Regions from separate parts of the Paenibacillus sp. FSL F4-0243 genome, predicted to be linked through region 1. Evidence: predicted binding sites of a transcription regulator. Region 1 holds the regulator's gene; the other holds the start of a gene.
The links. Region 1 encodes LexA, which represses DNA repair genes until DNA is damaged. Its sites were predicted from a motif close to CGAACATATGTTCG; they were not measured.

Region 1 (7,487 bases):
TGCACGGGCAATTTCTGAGGCTTCCTCATATTTACCTTCGACGATAAGACGTTTAAACTTACGCGACCCTAATACATTCGTACGTTCACCAACCATGTATGGACGGTTGTCGTTCTCAATATAAATAGGTTCAATCCCTGAAAGTGCCGGTGGATGATTTCCTGCAAGCGGACGTGGAGGGAATTGTGAAAGTGCCTCCGACATAGCACGGATATGTTCCGGTGTCGTTCCGCAACAACCTCCCGCAATGTTAAGCCATCCCTTTTCTGCAAACGCAGCAATTTTACGCGCAAGAGAATCAGGAGATTCATGATAATGCCCATTCTCATCTGGCAGTCCAGCGTTCGGATAACAACTCACAGCCGCTGAAGAGATTGCAGAAAGTGAACGAATATGATCACGCATGAACTCTGGACCCGTCGCACAGTTCAGACCTATAGAGATAGGCTTCAGATGTTCTAAAGAAATATAGAATGCTTCAATGTTCTGACCAGCAAGTGTGGTACCCATCGGCTCTATTGTTCCCGAAATCATCACTGGCAATTTGATACCCGTCTTCTCAAATGCATTTCGAATACCTATACTTCCAGCTTTCACGTTCAGCGTATCCTGAGAGGTCTCTAGCAATAACGCATCTACTTGACCATCAATCAATGCCACTGCCTGTTCCTCGTAGCTATCAACGAGCTCTTGGAAAGTGACGCCTCCTGTAACAGAGAGTGTCTTTGTTGTAGGACCCATCGCACCTACGACATAGCGGGGACGATCTGGTGTATCATATTTATCAACGGCATTGCGAGCTAGCTTTGCTGCAACCAGATTAATTTCACGAGCCCGCTGCGGAATATCATATTCAGCAAGTACAACAGACGTTGCACCAAATGTATTCGTTTCAATGAGATCAGCACCTGCTTCTAGATACTGCTCATGAATCGTCTGAATTACTTCTGGACGAGTTAATACTAGCATTTCATTACAGCCGTCCAATTCTTCCCCACCAAAATCCTCACCTGTCAGAGGCACCTGTTGGATCATTGTGCCCATTGCACCATCTAGAATTAATATTCTTTGTTGTAAGCTTTCCTCAAGTGTATATTTAGCCAACGTATAGTCCCCCCAGTAAAACATTAGAGTAAGTTTAGCAGAATAAAGGAATTTCGAAAAGCCTTCCTTTCCACTCTGCATTATCTGTAATCATAGGAATTGCTATTCTTTTAATTATGGTTTTACAGAGAGTTCTTTATTAGGCATAGAATGCTGAGTTCTAGCAGTTACGTGTGATGTAACAATATATTGTCCTTCTTTCGTTAGTGTTCCCTCTGCTTGATAGATTCCATCACTGACTAGCTTCCCTTTAAATTCAATTTTCTGTTCACTATCATCTTTACTCACAATTTCGAACAGAACCTCTTTCGCATCATCTACTGCCAAGTTGTCTTGCGTCACTACTGCTTCAAAGGTCACCTTCTGATTTACAACAACCTCTTCAGGATTCCAATGTAACTCGACCTTGATAGGTTCCATAGACATGTCCATGTTCATATTCATATTATGTACGCCAGAATGTTTAGTTTGGTCTGATGAACATCCTCCCAATACTAAAAGTGTTGCACCTAATAATAAAGGAACTATTGTTCTTGAAATCTTCATTTAGATTCCTCCCAGTCGAATTGATTACTAAGAATCTACCAATTCATGTTATACATTCTCCATCTATTATACACATTATTATTGGTTTTTCAGTATTTCGCATCAATTCAGCGAAACTCTTGTGACTTAAATCATATACTAGTAAATCTCATCTATCATATTAAATATGATGTAGATATAAAAAAGACAGCAAGTCTCCTAGATACCTAGGAACTCACTGCCTTCTTAAAGCTTAAATGAATGAAATTTTATAAAGATTGGACTAATGAAAGAAGCTCTCCAAGATGTTTGATTTCATAATCCGGCTGAATTTCCGGATCTGGCTGTTTGCCTTTTCTGTTAATCCAAACTGTAGTCAAACCTGTTGCCAGCCCACCACGAATATCCGTTGTAAGCTTATCTCCGACCATAACTCCTTGCTCAGGTGCAATATCTAAAAGTTCTAGGGCATGCAGAAAAATTTCCTTATCCGGCTTTCCTTTTCCGAAGCTTCCAGAAATCACGATGTGATCAAAGAAAGGAACGATTTCAGGTACGCCATCTAGTTTCTCTTGTTGCAATGCAGGGCATCCATTAGTCAGAAGCAATAGCTTCACTTTCCCCTTCAGTTCTTCAAGCACCTGAATCGTTTCTTCATAGATGTAAGGTCGATTTCTACGCTCTGCTGCGAATTTGGCTGCTAATGTCTCAGCAAGAGCTTCGTCCTCTACACCAAGTGCTGCAAGACCACGACGCCATGCCTCTTTACGATATCCCGGTGCAAGCTGCTCCAATTGACGGAATTCCGGCTGTTCACCTGCAGTAAAGTTCCCCCAAAGTGCTTCAAACGGATTAATCCCAATCATCTTTGTAAACGGGTTCGTTTCGTAGGATTCATATAGTCCAATGGCTTCTTTACGCACCGCAAGTTCCAGTTCTTGTGGATCAATCGTATCCCCAGCGGCTTCACATGCAGAACGAAATGCTTCATTAACGCTCCGATCATCCCAGAGCAGTGTATCATCAAGGTCAAATAGTACGGCGGAAATTGGCATTACAGGTCTCCCTCTCCCATGGCTGGTTAATTTCTATTCGTGAACTACTTCAATTTGGTGAGCTTTTGCGAATGCTTCCAGTCGAGTCCCCATCGCATGTGTATCATAACGATTCATAAGTCTGGTAAAAATCCATTTCGTGCGTTTGCCTTTATGCTTAATTACAACAGCTCCACGCGAAAGGATGATTTTCTCAATATCAGAAGCTGGCAGATACCGTTCGCGGTTGAATTTTATAGTAGATAGTCTAGCATTCTCTACCTTCAAGTACGGACGTCGGAAGAACAAAAGTGCCGCTAGTAAGTAGTACAAAACGACTCCTAGCCAATTCATAAGCATACCATTACCTTTGGCCTGGTCCACTGAACCAATCATCCAAAACATAGTACCAAGCACTAATAACACTACTGGAAATGCAATGTTACGGCCTTTAAAGGTTTCGCTGTTCTTACCAGGAGATTTAGATTTAGATGCGTAAATCGTTTCCTTCCCCTGTTTCTTTCTTTGCTTATTAATTTGCTGCGTGTTGCGTTGAACCATTCTTTCCCAAGAACGGGCCATATGCGTTCCCCCTAGTCATCCAGTAATATCTATGAAAAGGAACAGGGTGTTAATGCTTACGCCCCTTGTTACCTTGTTCATGCTCATCATTATCGACCAATTCAATCGTATTCAATTGTGCTCGGAAGTTATTGCGAATATTCCCCAAATAAATTTCACGAAGCTTGGCGCGTTCCGCCGTTTCCTCTTGATTAAGGCCTACGCTCTTCTGTTTGCGTGCCAATTCGTTAATACGCGCGACCAACTCATCAATATTCAAAACTTTCCCTCCCCTTATAAATTAATTCTAACTCTGCCATGAGAAAAAGAGCTTGTCAAGGTTTACTCCCTGCAAGCTCTTCATGTCCTCTTATTATGTTCTTAGAATATTAATATATAGGTAAAGTGAGAATATCTCCAGCATTAATCTGACTACCTTTAATGCCATTGAATTTTTTAATTCCTTCTATATATACAGCCGTTTTCATATCAGAAGGTTTATTCTCAAGAGCAATACTCCAAAGTGTATCTCCACGTTCAACCACTACGCGCTTCTCATCCTTCATTAAAGTAGTAGATCCTGCAAATACATTACCTACTACTGTAAGTCCTGATAGTACGAGCACAATGATCAATGTCAGTTTAATAACAAAATCTCTACGGAACAAACGCATCAAGCCTTCAAGTAAAAGCTCTGTAATCTCTTTAATCTGAGCTGAATAACGGGTAATAGGATTATGTCCTAAAGATTCAACCACTGGGGCTTTATCGTAGATGCTGCGGTATGTACTGTATTTTAACATGAATATCATCCTCCAAACACTTGTTCTTACTTTTGAAATTATAATAACACGAACATGTGTTTTGTTCAATACTATTTTAGAACAATTGTTCTCTTTTTTTCAGAGGTTAATATTTACCATATTCTTCATATAAAGAATCACTCTTATTGTTTAGATGAAGGAAACGCAATCAATACAAGACTACCATTTATTAACTCTTTCGAATTAATATTTATAATAGTTAGAACTTATGTTTGTGCGAACGGTAGTTCTATGTTATAATTTTCCCAAACATTACTATATGGGGTTGATTCCAATGTCAAAGATTTCAAGTCGCCAGCTGGCGATCCTGGAATTTATACGTAGCGAAGTCCGCAGCAAGGGTTATCCTCCTTCCGTCCGGGAGATTGGAGAAGCTGTTGGTCTTGCTTCCAGCTCCACAGTTCACGGTCATTTAGATCGGCTAGAGAAGAAGGGACTTATCCGTCGAGATCCAACGAAGCCTCGTGCGATAGAATTGCTTGGCCAAGAGGATTCCGAGAATGTCCATCATTTCGCGCAAACCGTCGCGCGCATTCCTGTCGTAGGTAAGGTTACCGCCGGGGTTCCTATCACTGCTACTGAGAATATTGAAGACTACTTCCCGCTTCCAACTCACTATGTTGGAGATAACAAAGTATTTATGTTATCGGTTCAAGGTGACAGTATGGTCGAAGCTGGGATTATGAATGGCGACTATGTTATTGTTCGTCAACAACAAACGGCTGATAACGGAGATATCGTTGTAGCTATGACCGAAGAAGATGAAGCAACCGTTAAGACTTTTTATAAAGAACGTGATCATATACGTCTTCAGCCGGAGAATCCGGCGTACGAGCCTCTTCGCCTTAATCGCGTGACCATTCTCGGCAGAGTTATCGGATTATTTCGAGATATCCACTAAGTATGCACTCCTACCAAGCGAAAACGGATACCGCCCTTTAAAGGACGGTATCCGTTTCTACGAGAAGTATAAGGATAGGGTATATCGTAAAAATATATACTTTCTTTTATTTTTTAAAAGCTGTTCTGCAAATGCAGAACAGCTTTTTTATTGTTATCAAACTCCATTTATCAATTACAGAACATTTGTTCTTATGGGCTAAAATGACCATTTTTAATGAATAACCGTTTAGGCATCCTCCTCATATCTTAATTAGAAAGGAGTGTTGCACAATGCCAAATTACCGGATTATAGTTGATCTGACGCAGCGTATGCTTTATCTTCTTGATAACGACATTGTGATCAGGGGCTTCCCAGTCGGAATCGGTAAAATGTTAACTCAATCACCACTCGGTGAATTCACAATCATTAACAAACAACCCGATCCAGGTGGTCCATTTGGGGTCTTTTGGATGGGTCTATCTAAGCCTCACTATGGGATACATGGAAATAATGATCCCTCATCCATAGGGCACGAAGTATCCCACGGTTGTATTCGTATGTACAATGAAGATGTGTTAGCACTAGCTGCGATTGTTCCGATTGGAACACGAGTAACGATCAGGAATTAAATCTATCTCTATAGATAAACACGCCTCACTCATGGTTCAATGGAGGGGGCGTGTTTGTATTTATGTATTTTTGATGACCTAATAGGAATTATGTGGTTATATGTCGAATAATGTTAACAGGATTTCAAATTGAAAGGAAGTGTCTCGTTTTGAACAACTCAAAAATTAGAACCCTCGTCGATTTTAAAGTCGATGCACTTGTTAAACTCTCTGGCTTATTGTTAAATAACGATCAAGCGAGTGGAAAAAAAGTAAATTTACTCACCTCATTCGGCAGTATTCAAGGGACCATATCCCCTTCCACCTCCAATAAAGAGGATGTTTTTGACTTAAAATCTCTAATGGATGATGTCATTGTAGATGAATACATATCTTATTTAGGTGCGGAACATCCCGATAAAAATTTCAGCTATAACTTTGTAGTCCTTAATGATGTTTCTGTAAGACCCTATACTCACTATGAATCTCCGATCGAATACAAACAGCTAATTGTTTATACCGATCAAATCACAGCCTTCAATTTCTTATGATTTTGACATAATTATTTTAAAAAGCTCTCAACAAAGCACTCCAGCAGTTGCCCCAATTTTGCACCCAGCTTGCAAAATCGCAGATCTGTGGGTGCTTTCTCTTTTTCTAATCAGTAGTCGTTTCCTAAATTCCCACGATTTTCGCTCTTAACAGATACTAGTAGAGAGAATTCAGGCATATCTTTCAATAAGCAATAAATCTTGCTCTACTGAGATCTTTGGAGGTGTGATTACATGCTGATTTTCTTAATGTATATGTTTGCCATTGTAGGAGGAGTCTTAATTCTAAGTGCCGTTATTATAGAATTAAAAAAACTATCTACTTCTTCTGAACTTTCTAAGCTGTTAAACGCAACCTCATCTTTTAATATTATATTCACCAAAACATTCATTCCGCCCAATCAATCTCACTTGATCGCCCTTAATGAACCTTATAAAAAAATAGCAATAGGTACCAGCAATCCAAAAACAAGCAAAAAAGCAATAGCAAAGCTATACTCGTTCGACAATATAATGGGATCAGAGATTGTTGTTAACGCACTAACCCTTTCAAAAGTATCTAAACGACAACAAAACAGCAAATCAACTGCTTCAAGTGCGGATATTAATGTGCTTAATAACGTTGACGAAGAGGCTGATGTTATCGAGGAACTTACGCTTAAAATATACATGAACAGCAATGAAATACCTGTGTATAGTATCTCCTTCTTGCCAGGCTTATTGCCCATTCAACAATCCGACAATCAGTACAAAGAAGCCTACTCCCAAGTCCAACAATTGCATGCATTCTTCAGGTCGATCGTATCCGAATAAATGCCCCCCTTCCACCTCTGATTACTTCACTTTACTTTACCCAATTAGAAATTTTGAAAACCTTAAGGAAAGACAAAAAACGGTCCTTTTGGGGGGGGCCGTTTTCGCTGCATCCAACATTCATTTTAAAATTGCACACTAAATCCGTTAAATTGGTGAATGCCCGTACCATGAGCAACAAGATCCCGTTCACGTAATTCACGAACTGCCTTCATAACCTCTTGCAAAATAGCTGGATCTAGACCCAACGTATTATGAGAGCCAAATATTTGTGATACACCTGGAATTTGTGCAATCTTTTCTAATGAAGCCACTAAATCAACAGGACTAGTAGAGGGATAAAAAGCATAAATTGGCGTAACATCATACAATAAATCCCCTGTAAACAGATACCCGTTCGCATGATCAAAGATGCTAATATGACCTGGCGAATGACCCGGTGTGTGGTAAATTTCTAATCTACGCCCGCCTAAATCAAGCACATCTCCCTCTCGCAATAGAGCCGTTGGTTTCCCTTGATAAGGTGTATACGTATTAGGATCAAACGTCTCAGGAACAGGAAGAGTAATATCTCGGCTCATATC
Region 2 (7,487 bases), 1.4 Mb from region 1:
TCCTGATATTCATCTAACAGAACCTCATCGAATTGGGCACGGTACTCCATCGCTGCATCAGAAGGCAGGGAATGGCCTGGTAGAGAATCTGGATGGCGCAAAATTTGCAGACAATAATGCTCCAAATCACTAAAGTCGACGAGACCCCGTCCTGCTTTTTCGATTCGATAACGTTCACCGAACGCTATCACCGTCTCAGCAAGCTCTGCCATAAGAGGAGCCGCCTCGTTCAGTTCTCTCAAAAAAACTTCTGCAGGACGGCCAAACAATGCCTTCTGAAGATCTAAAATACTCTTCTTCACACTATCGCGCAGTTCTTTAACCATTTCCTGCAGTCCAGGATCTGTCGAATCCTTCTTACAAGCTTTCAATTTTCCAAAGTATACTTCCATGAAAATATCATATAATTCTGCCCATGGCCGTTCATTCACAGCCTCCTGCAATGCATTTACCATCTCAAGGTCAGTCGTCAAATTCTCGGCATAAGGCGCCGGGCCACCCGGCTGTAGCGCGATCTCCCGGCCTTGGATAAGCTGACTGGCTGCACCCGCAAGGGTCAGCTTCGCTTCTTCAAGAATACTTAGCACCCAAGGAGTTCGACCTAAGCTATCTGTGTCTGGTAATGAGAAATCAGCTGCGGTATCACGAAGCCACTGCTCTGGCCAAGGATGGCTGCGGGCATAATCATGCAGTCGCTGTATTAGCGCATGTACCGCATCATCGCTGCGTTCACCACTGAACCAGTCAGCAAGCTGTACAAATACACTATCCGCGCCATCTTCACCTACTTCACCGTATTTTTCCTCCAGCAGCTCTTGAAGCAGCTCCTGCCGCATCATCTCTGCTTCATGTTCGTTCAGGATACGGAAACCAGGATCTATAGGAATAATCTGATAATAACGCCGGATCACTTCCAGACAGAAGGAGTGTAGTGTTGTAATCGAGGCTTTCCCGAGCAACGACAGCTGACGGCGTAAATGGTCATTCTCTCCATTCTCCTCAAGCTCCCGATCTAGTGCTTCCCTAATCCGCTGGCGCATCTCGGCAGCAGCAGCTTTGGTAAACGTAGCTACAAGCAATCTATCTACGCTAAAGCCATTCTCTTCCTTGCTGATTTTGCGAATAATCCGTTCTACAAGTACCGCTGTCTTACCGGAACCTGCCGCCGCGGCAACGAGGATATCATCACCGCTCTCAGCGATGGCGCGCCACTGGTCATCACTCCATATGCTTCCTTCCGGTTTCGCTTCTATTTCAGACTTCATACTCACGGTGTAGTTCCTCCTTTGCGGGACAGCAGATCCCAAATAACGTCCTTCCCTGGCTTACCCAGATTGTTGTAGCCATTGCCTTCCACGGCTTCATCGAACTGGCAGACGGGTCTAAAGGAACAGAATGTGCAGGCTGTCTCTTGCCCAATCCGGTATGGCTCAATCGCCACATCACCTTCCGTAATGCGTGTCCCGATATCCGAGATCGTTCCCCGAACGGATGATAATAAGTGTCCCCATTGCTCTGGTGTAGCTACAGAAGCACTACTATAAAAACTGCCATCAGCTTTTACTGCTACAGGCACGATAGAAGAATACCCTTTGTCTAAAGTCGTATCCATCAGGGATACTACCTCGCGGTCTGCTGTAAGCAGTCCTTTCATCTTGAAGCGTTTCAGCAATTCTTGTTCTGCCTGTTCCTTGTTCATCCCGTTAGATGAGGTTAACAGTGGGTCATGTACGTGGAAATACAGTGTCCCTGCTGGAAGCGCCGGTTGCCCGAGCCATTGCTCCGAGTACGTAAGCAGCACATCCAGATAGGTCAGCATCTGTAGCGATAATCCATAGTACACTTCATGCAGCTTGAGGTCTTTTTGACTCGATTTATAATCAATCACCCGCAGAAGAATTCCATTCTCTCCACGGGCCATGTCTACACGGTCAATCCGTCCAACAACCTCCATCACACAGCCATTCGGCAGCGTAATTCTTAAAGGAGGCAACTCCTTATCCGGTCCAAAATCCAGCTCCAGCCCTATCGGCTCAAAGCTGCCTCGGCGGGCATGCTCGCCCAGAATTACAGAAGCACGTCCAACAATATTTTTTAGCTTGCGTGAGATGTATCCGTAACGTTTAGAGCTCATCAGAATTTCACCCTGCAGCATCGGCGATAAACGTTCTACCGTCTCACTTGCCTCACGCTGACATTCCTCAGGAGACAAGCTTCCCCAGCCGCGGCCCTCTTCTTTCAGTCTTACCGCCATGTCACTTAACGCAGCATGGAACAGTTGTCCAATATCAGGTGCTTGCAGCTTATATAGCTGGCGTTCCTTCAGTCTAAGTCCGTAAGATGCAAAATGGGAGAAGGAGCAAGCAACAAACTTCTCCATCCGGGACACACTGCCTCGCAGTGTCGATCCACCGTACAATCTAAGGCTTGTTCCACGTTTTAGCTTCGTTCCCACGTTACGGTAGAACAATGAACTGAGCAGACGTTTCAATTCGAGACTACGAATATCATCAGCAGCGAACCAGTTATACACATCCCACCATAATTCAGGTATCTCCGTCCCCTGGCGCCACTGGCGTAGCTGCATAATCAATGCACGAAGACTCTGTTCTGGATGACCAATGTAACCGAGGTGAATGGAATCTCTGACTTCTTCTGGTAGTCCTGCAGGGGGAAGTGCTGCCAAGCTGTGCTCATGAACCCTTGGGAACATTCTATGCAAATGACGGATTACCTCAGAGGGAAGGAGCGCCTTACCCTCATCATCAGCAGTGGCGAAGCTAATCCAGAGCTTTCGACTTCCTGTCGTTAGCGCATTATAGATCAAAAACCGCTCGTCCAGCAGTTTACGAGAAGCACCAGGAGCAAGCTCCATACCGGCGTTCTCAAGTACAGAGCGTTCGCCTTCCGAGAGAATTCCATCCTCCTTAAACTGCGCAGGCACAACACCTTCATTAAATCCAAGCAAAAAAGCGTATTTAACTCCCGTTGGTCGAGTCCGATCCATGTTACCAACCAGTACTTGATCGAGCGCGGGAGGAACAAGTCCCATCTTAAGCTCAGCAAGTCCTGTCTCTAGGACTCCGGTGAACACATCAAATTCAAGTCTCTCGTTGCCCATCATCTCGACGATCTGATCTAGCAGATCAAGCACTGCACCCCACAGCTGACTATGTTCTCTAGCCTTCTCGGGTTGCCCCTTCTCCATAGCACCGACACTAAGTTTCTCCAGCTTTCGGGCAACATCCGTCTCATCAAGCAGCTTGTACACTGCGGTACATAGTTCAAGGCCGCTTCTACTCTTCTGTATCCGTTTCTCAAAAGCAAATAGAGGACCCGTTATACTAGCACGGCATCGCTCCATTGTAGCAAGCAGTTCTTCATCCATCTGTCTGCCGCCTTCCAGCGACAAGCTAGGAATCCCTTTCCATGAACGGCCATCCGTCCAGCGATACCCTTGAATCCCACAAGCCAGCACATAATTCTCTAAGGCGTCCATATCCTCACGCGTAATACTACCGTCCAGCGGTAGCAAAAGCTCTGTCTTTACACAGCGGAATACATCCTCGAAGCGCCAGCGTCGACGCACCACATCCAATGCGGAGCGTACAAACTCTACCAATGGATGGTGCAGCTCATTTACCTTCTGGTCCAGAAAAAAAGGTACTCCGTAATCTTGGAACAACGGTTTAATCAGTTGCTCGTAATCTCCAATATTACGCATCAATACGGCCATTTCACCATATTTTGCACCTTCATCTCGCGCCAGTCTGATCATTTCACGCAGTGCTCCCTCAACCTCTGCTCTATGAGAAACTGCTGCGCCTATAGATATCGCTTCATTTGCCAGTTCATCTGCACCCATCCAGACCTTTCGGCGGTCATATCCCCTTTCGAGATGAGCAAGAACAGGACTTTCTTCAAAACGCGGAAGAACCGCTGGCTCCAGAAGCTCGTCCCACACATCAATGCCTAGCTCTTCAGCTATTCCACGCAGTTTAATGTAAGTAACCGCAGTTGGGTGAAACAATTCAAGCTCATTCAACTGATCTCCATAGGGATACGAACGATCAAGTGTAAGGGACACGGTCAGCTTCGATGCTTGCTGCATCAATTCTCGAAGCACTACGAATTCCTGCGGGGTAAAGCCGTGGAACCCATCTACCCAAATCTCCGCCCCGCGAATGTAAGAGGAATCAGGAATATGCTCAGCTAGTTCCGCTAAACGATCCTCTTCGTCGATATAGAGGCGTGACATTTCCTTCTCTAAATCGCTGAATACCAGCTGTAAATCATCCAGCTTGCCTTCAAGAATAGGACTTCTTGCAATAGCGCCTCGCATTGCGGATAACTGCTCATCTAAATCAGAGGAAGCCAAGCAGCAACGCTTCATCTCCGTATGCAGTTGATTCAACCGTTCCACAAAACCCGGTCTGTCGGCAGAGGCACCGAACAATTTCAGTTCCTCTTTACGGCGACTTATGATTTTGTAAATCAACATCTTTTTACCTTCTTCACTGATCGGCAGACTAGCGCTGCCTCCAGTTTCCTGTTTCACTCGATAGGCAAGCCGAGAAAAGCTCAGTGTCTGCGCCCGAATGCTTCCCTTCACATTCCCTACGGTCAAAAGCCCCCGTTCTGCTCCAAAGGAACCTTGTTCCGGTACAAGAATAATGATCGGCGCGCCAAGAGGCTCCTTCTCTAATGAAGAAGAAATAGACTCCCATATTTTTGTTGTCTTGCCACTACCAGAGCGGCCTAGTAAAAAGGTTACCGTCATAAATGATAGACTCCTTCCGTAGCGGAGAAAATGTATATGAAACAAGGTGAAATACTCACCGTTTGATAATGTTCAAATGAAAAAGTTCAGTCGTTCCTCGTCCCCTCAGTATAACATAGCTGCACAAATCAGAACATGCGTTTGCTAGTATTTTCTAATGATTTACAATAAAAAAGCTACGAAGTAAACAGCAACTAACGTATTGTGGTGACTTGCTGTTTAGTAATCGGCGAAGTATAACGTTCTTGTCCTCAGTCAGGGGCAAGAAACATGATTCCTTAATCAAAAAAAGTCGCTAAATTAGCGACTTTCAATCAACATTTTTCTTTTCCTAAACCTTTTCCTTTGTATTTAATCTAACATGAGCGTTTCTTAATGAACAGTTGTATCTGATAATCCCACTGCAATATTCCAGTCACAATAATGTTATGAAGAACAAACTCTGGACACACATCGTATTCCGTCTTTGCCCTTTCAAGTAAATTTTGTAATACAGCATTCTTATTCTCTTCGGTACAAATTGCACACAGATAGTCCCCTTCTGGTAGCACAGTCAGCCCCTCTAAAGACGGATATTTCAAGCAAACAGCAAATAATCGTGTTATTCCTTCAGTCGTGAACATTCCGGCCATATCTTCAAACAGAAATTGTGAATGCAGAGACGTTTCAATTTGTTGATAGAAATGTCTGTGATAGTCCCATAAATTCTTAAGTGTGGGGCTTTCCATTTTATTCGAAAGCATAATTACCCTTTCCTCTATGTGTCTTACAAAGTAATTTTCACTTTGACTATAGCCGTCGTGGAACTTATTTTCATAATGTAGATAGGCACGTTTAATTTTCGATTTTGCATACTGCAGACGAGCAATTTTATCGTCTGCTCTTTTTTCTGCTTGTTTTAGAAATGCAATTACTTTAGAGAGATCATTCTGCTGCAAAATATCTTTAATATCCATTAAAGTAAGATCCATTGCTTTGAGCAGTTCAATGGTTTGCAGCTTTACGAGCTCCTGCTCGGAATAGTATCGATATCCCGACAATTCATCTTTATGGCATGGCTTGACTAATCCAATACGATCATAGTGCCGCAAGGTCTCAGTGGTCATCTCTACGATCTCTGCTGCTTGCTTAATTGTAAAATAGTTGTTCATATCTACCCTCTTGACCTTTTTGTAACACAAAAGTTTATGATGATTAAAACATATGCGACTGATAAACGCAACGAAATACAAAATGAATTTATTACCAGAGAGGAAGGCAAATATGAAGAACTAAATCATGTATCAAAGGATTATCCTTTGTTGCATATCGGAATTTGTCTGCATAGCAGCTTAAGATTGGCATTCGTAGGACTGGCTATATTTAAAAGAAAAATGATTTAACGAAGGAGCGTTTTATAATGAAAAGTACTGCAAAAAAATTACTAACTACTATAGGCATATTGGTGACACTATTGATATCATTAGCAGGATGTTCCTCCGACTCCACTTCCATGGAGGAAAAAAATTACACCATACCTGCCCAAAAGATTGATACCTTAACAATTGATGTAAAGGACAAAAAAATAAATATACTCCAATCTAAAGATGAACAAATTCATATTGTTTACTATGAAAGTGAGAAAGATTTTTACAAGATTGATCTATCTGACGATAAAGAACTGTCAATGGTAAGTGACAGTAATAAGGAATGGAACGACTATATCGGAGGAAAAGGCTCGCAAGTAACCAGAACTATTCAGGTATCGATACCTGATGCAACTTTAAAAAATTTGACTTTAAAAACATCAAATGAAAGTATTGTATTACCAACAATCGTGTTTTTAGGGACAGTGGAAGTAAACATAAATAACGGAAATATCCAACTGGACAAATTGAATGTAGGGACGGCTATAACCCTTGAAACAAAAAACGGAAATATTAGCGGTTCAATTTCAGGGTCATATGATGATTTCGCGATCTTAAGCAAGGTAAAGAAAGGAGATAGCAATTTGCCTGCCAATAAAGAGAATGGTTCGAAAAAATTATCTGCTTATACAAATAACGGCGATATTACCTTACAATTTTCTGAGTAGCCAGTAGTTAAATATTAGCTCGTATGAAGTCAGATACAATATTGAAAGGGTAAGACCAGAAGTTTCACTTTTGAAACTTCTGGTCTTACCCTTTCGACTATTCTACCGGCCTATAACCGATAAAATATCCGTCTTGTAATGGAAAACAGCGGCTTATACTTTCTGGATTACATTCGGACTCAGGAGTCGCTATTCATGAATTTCGTGCTGTTTTGGCAACTCATCGGACTAAGCGGACATACCTTGTTAATCCCGAATCCTACTCTTCTTAGAACACAGCAAAAAATCCGTAAAAAGAGGCCTCGATCGAAGACTCCCTTTACGGATTAAAATCCATTGCCTATATATGAAGAGCCAGCTTATTTCTTACTCCGCACTTCAAAAATCGCAAACTTCAGATAGTGTCCTTCGTTAACGCCTAGAATCTGCGGATGGTCTTTGCCTGCGGCACGCCATTCCACAAGTCTCAATACTTTACCTGCATCTTTAGCTGCGTTGGCAATCGTCTCAAGGAATAGATCCGGCTGCATGTGGTAAGAACAACTTGCAGTAACCAAATATCCGCCTTCGTTCACCAGCTTCATGCCGTGTAGATTGATATCCTTGTAACCACGGCAAGCACCTGCTACTGCA

Region 2: the regulator LexA is predicted to act here: its motif matches at 4,911-4,924, upstream of addB (helicase-exonuclease AddAB subunit AddB).

The regions. Positions count from the first base shown of each region.
Region 1 covers NZ_CP150151.1:3,939,326-3,946,812, forward strand. The annotation lists gene metH (methionine synthase) at 1-1,104, opposite strand, end outside; gene NSS87_RS17370 (FixH family protein) at 1,219-1,650, opposite strand; gene NSS87_RS17375 (HAD-IA family hydrolase) at 1,899-2,684, opposite strand; gene NSS87_RS17380 (hypothetical protein) at 2,718-3,245, opposite strand; gene NSS87_RS17385 (DUF896 domain-containing protein) at 3,295-3,504, opposite strand; gene NSS87_RS17390 (LysM peptidoglycan-binding domain-containing protein) at 3,614-4,027, opposite strand; gene lexA (transcriptional repressor LexA) at 4,323-4,949, shown strand; gene NSS87_RS17400 (L,D-transpeptidase) at 5,222-5,560, shown strand; gene NSS87_RS17405 (hypothetical protein) at 5,710-6,090, shown strand; gene NSS87_RS17410 (hypothetical protein) at 6,325-6,903, shown strand; gene NSS87_RS17415 (MBL fold metallo-hydrolase) at 7,029-7,487, opposite strand, start outside.
Region 2 covers NZ_CP150151.1:5,375,537-5,383,023, forward strand. The annotation lists gene NSS87_RS23975 (UvrD-helicase domain-containing protein) at 1-1,265, opposite strand, end outside; gene addB (helicase-exonuclease AddAB subunit AddB) at 1,268-4,780, opposite strand; gene NSS87_RS23985 (MerR family transcriptional regulator) at 5,137-5,931, opposite strand; gene NSS87_RS23990 (DUF4097 family beta strand repeat-containing protein) at 6,180-6,854, shown strand; gene NSS87_RS23995 (class I SAM-dependent rRNA methyltransferase) at 7,214-7,487, opposite strand, start outside.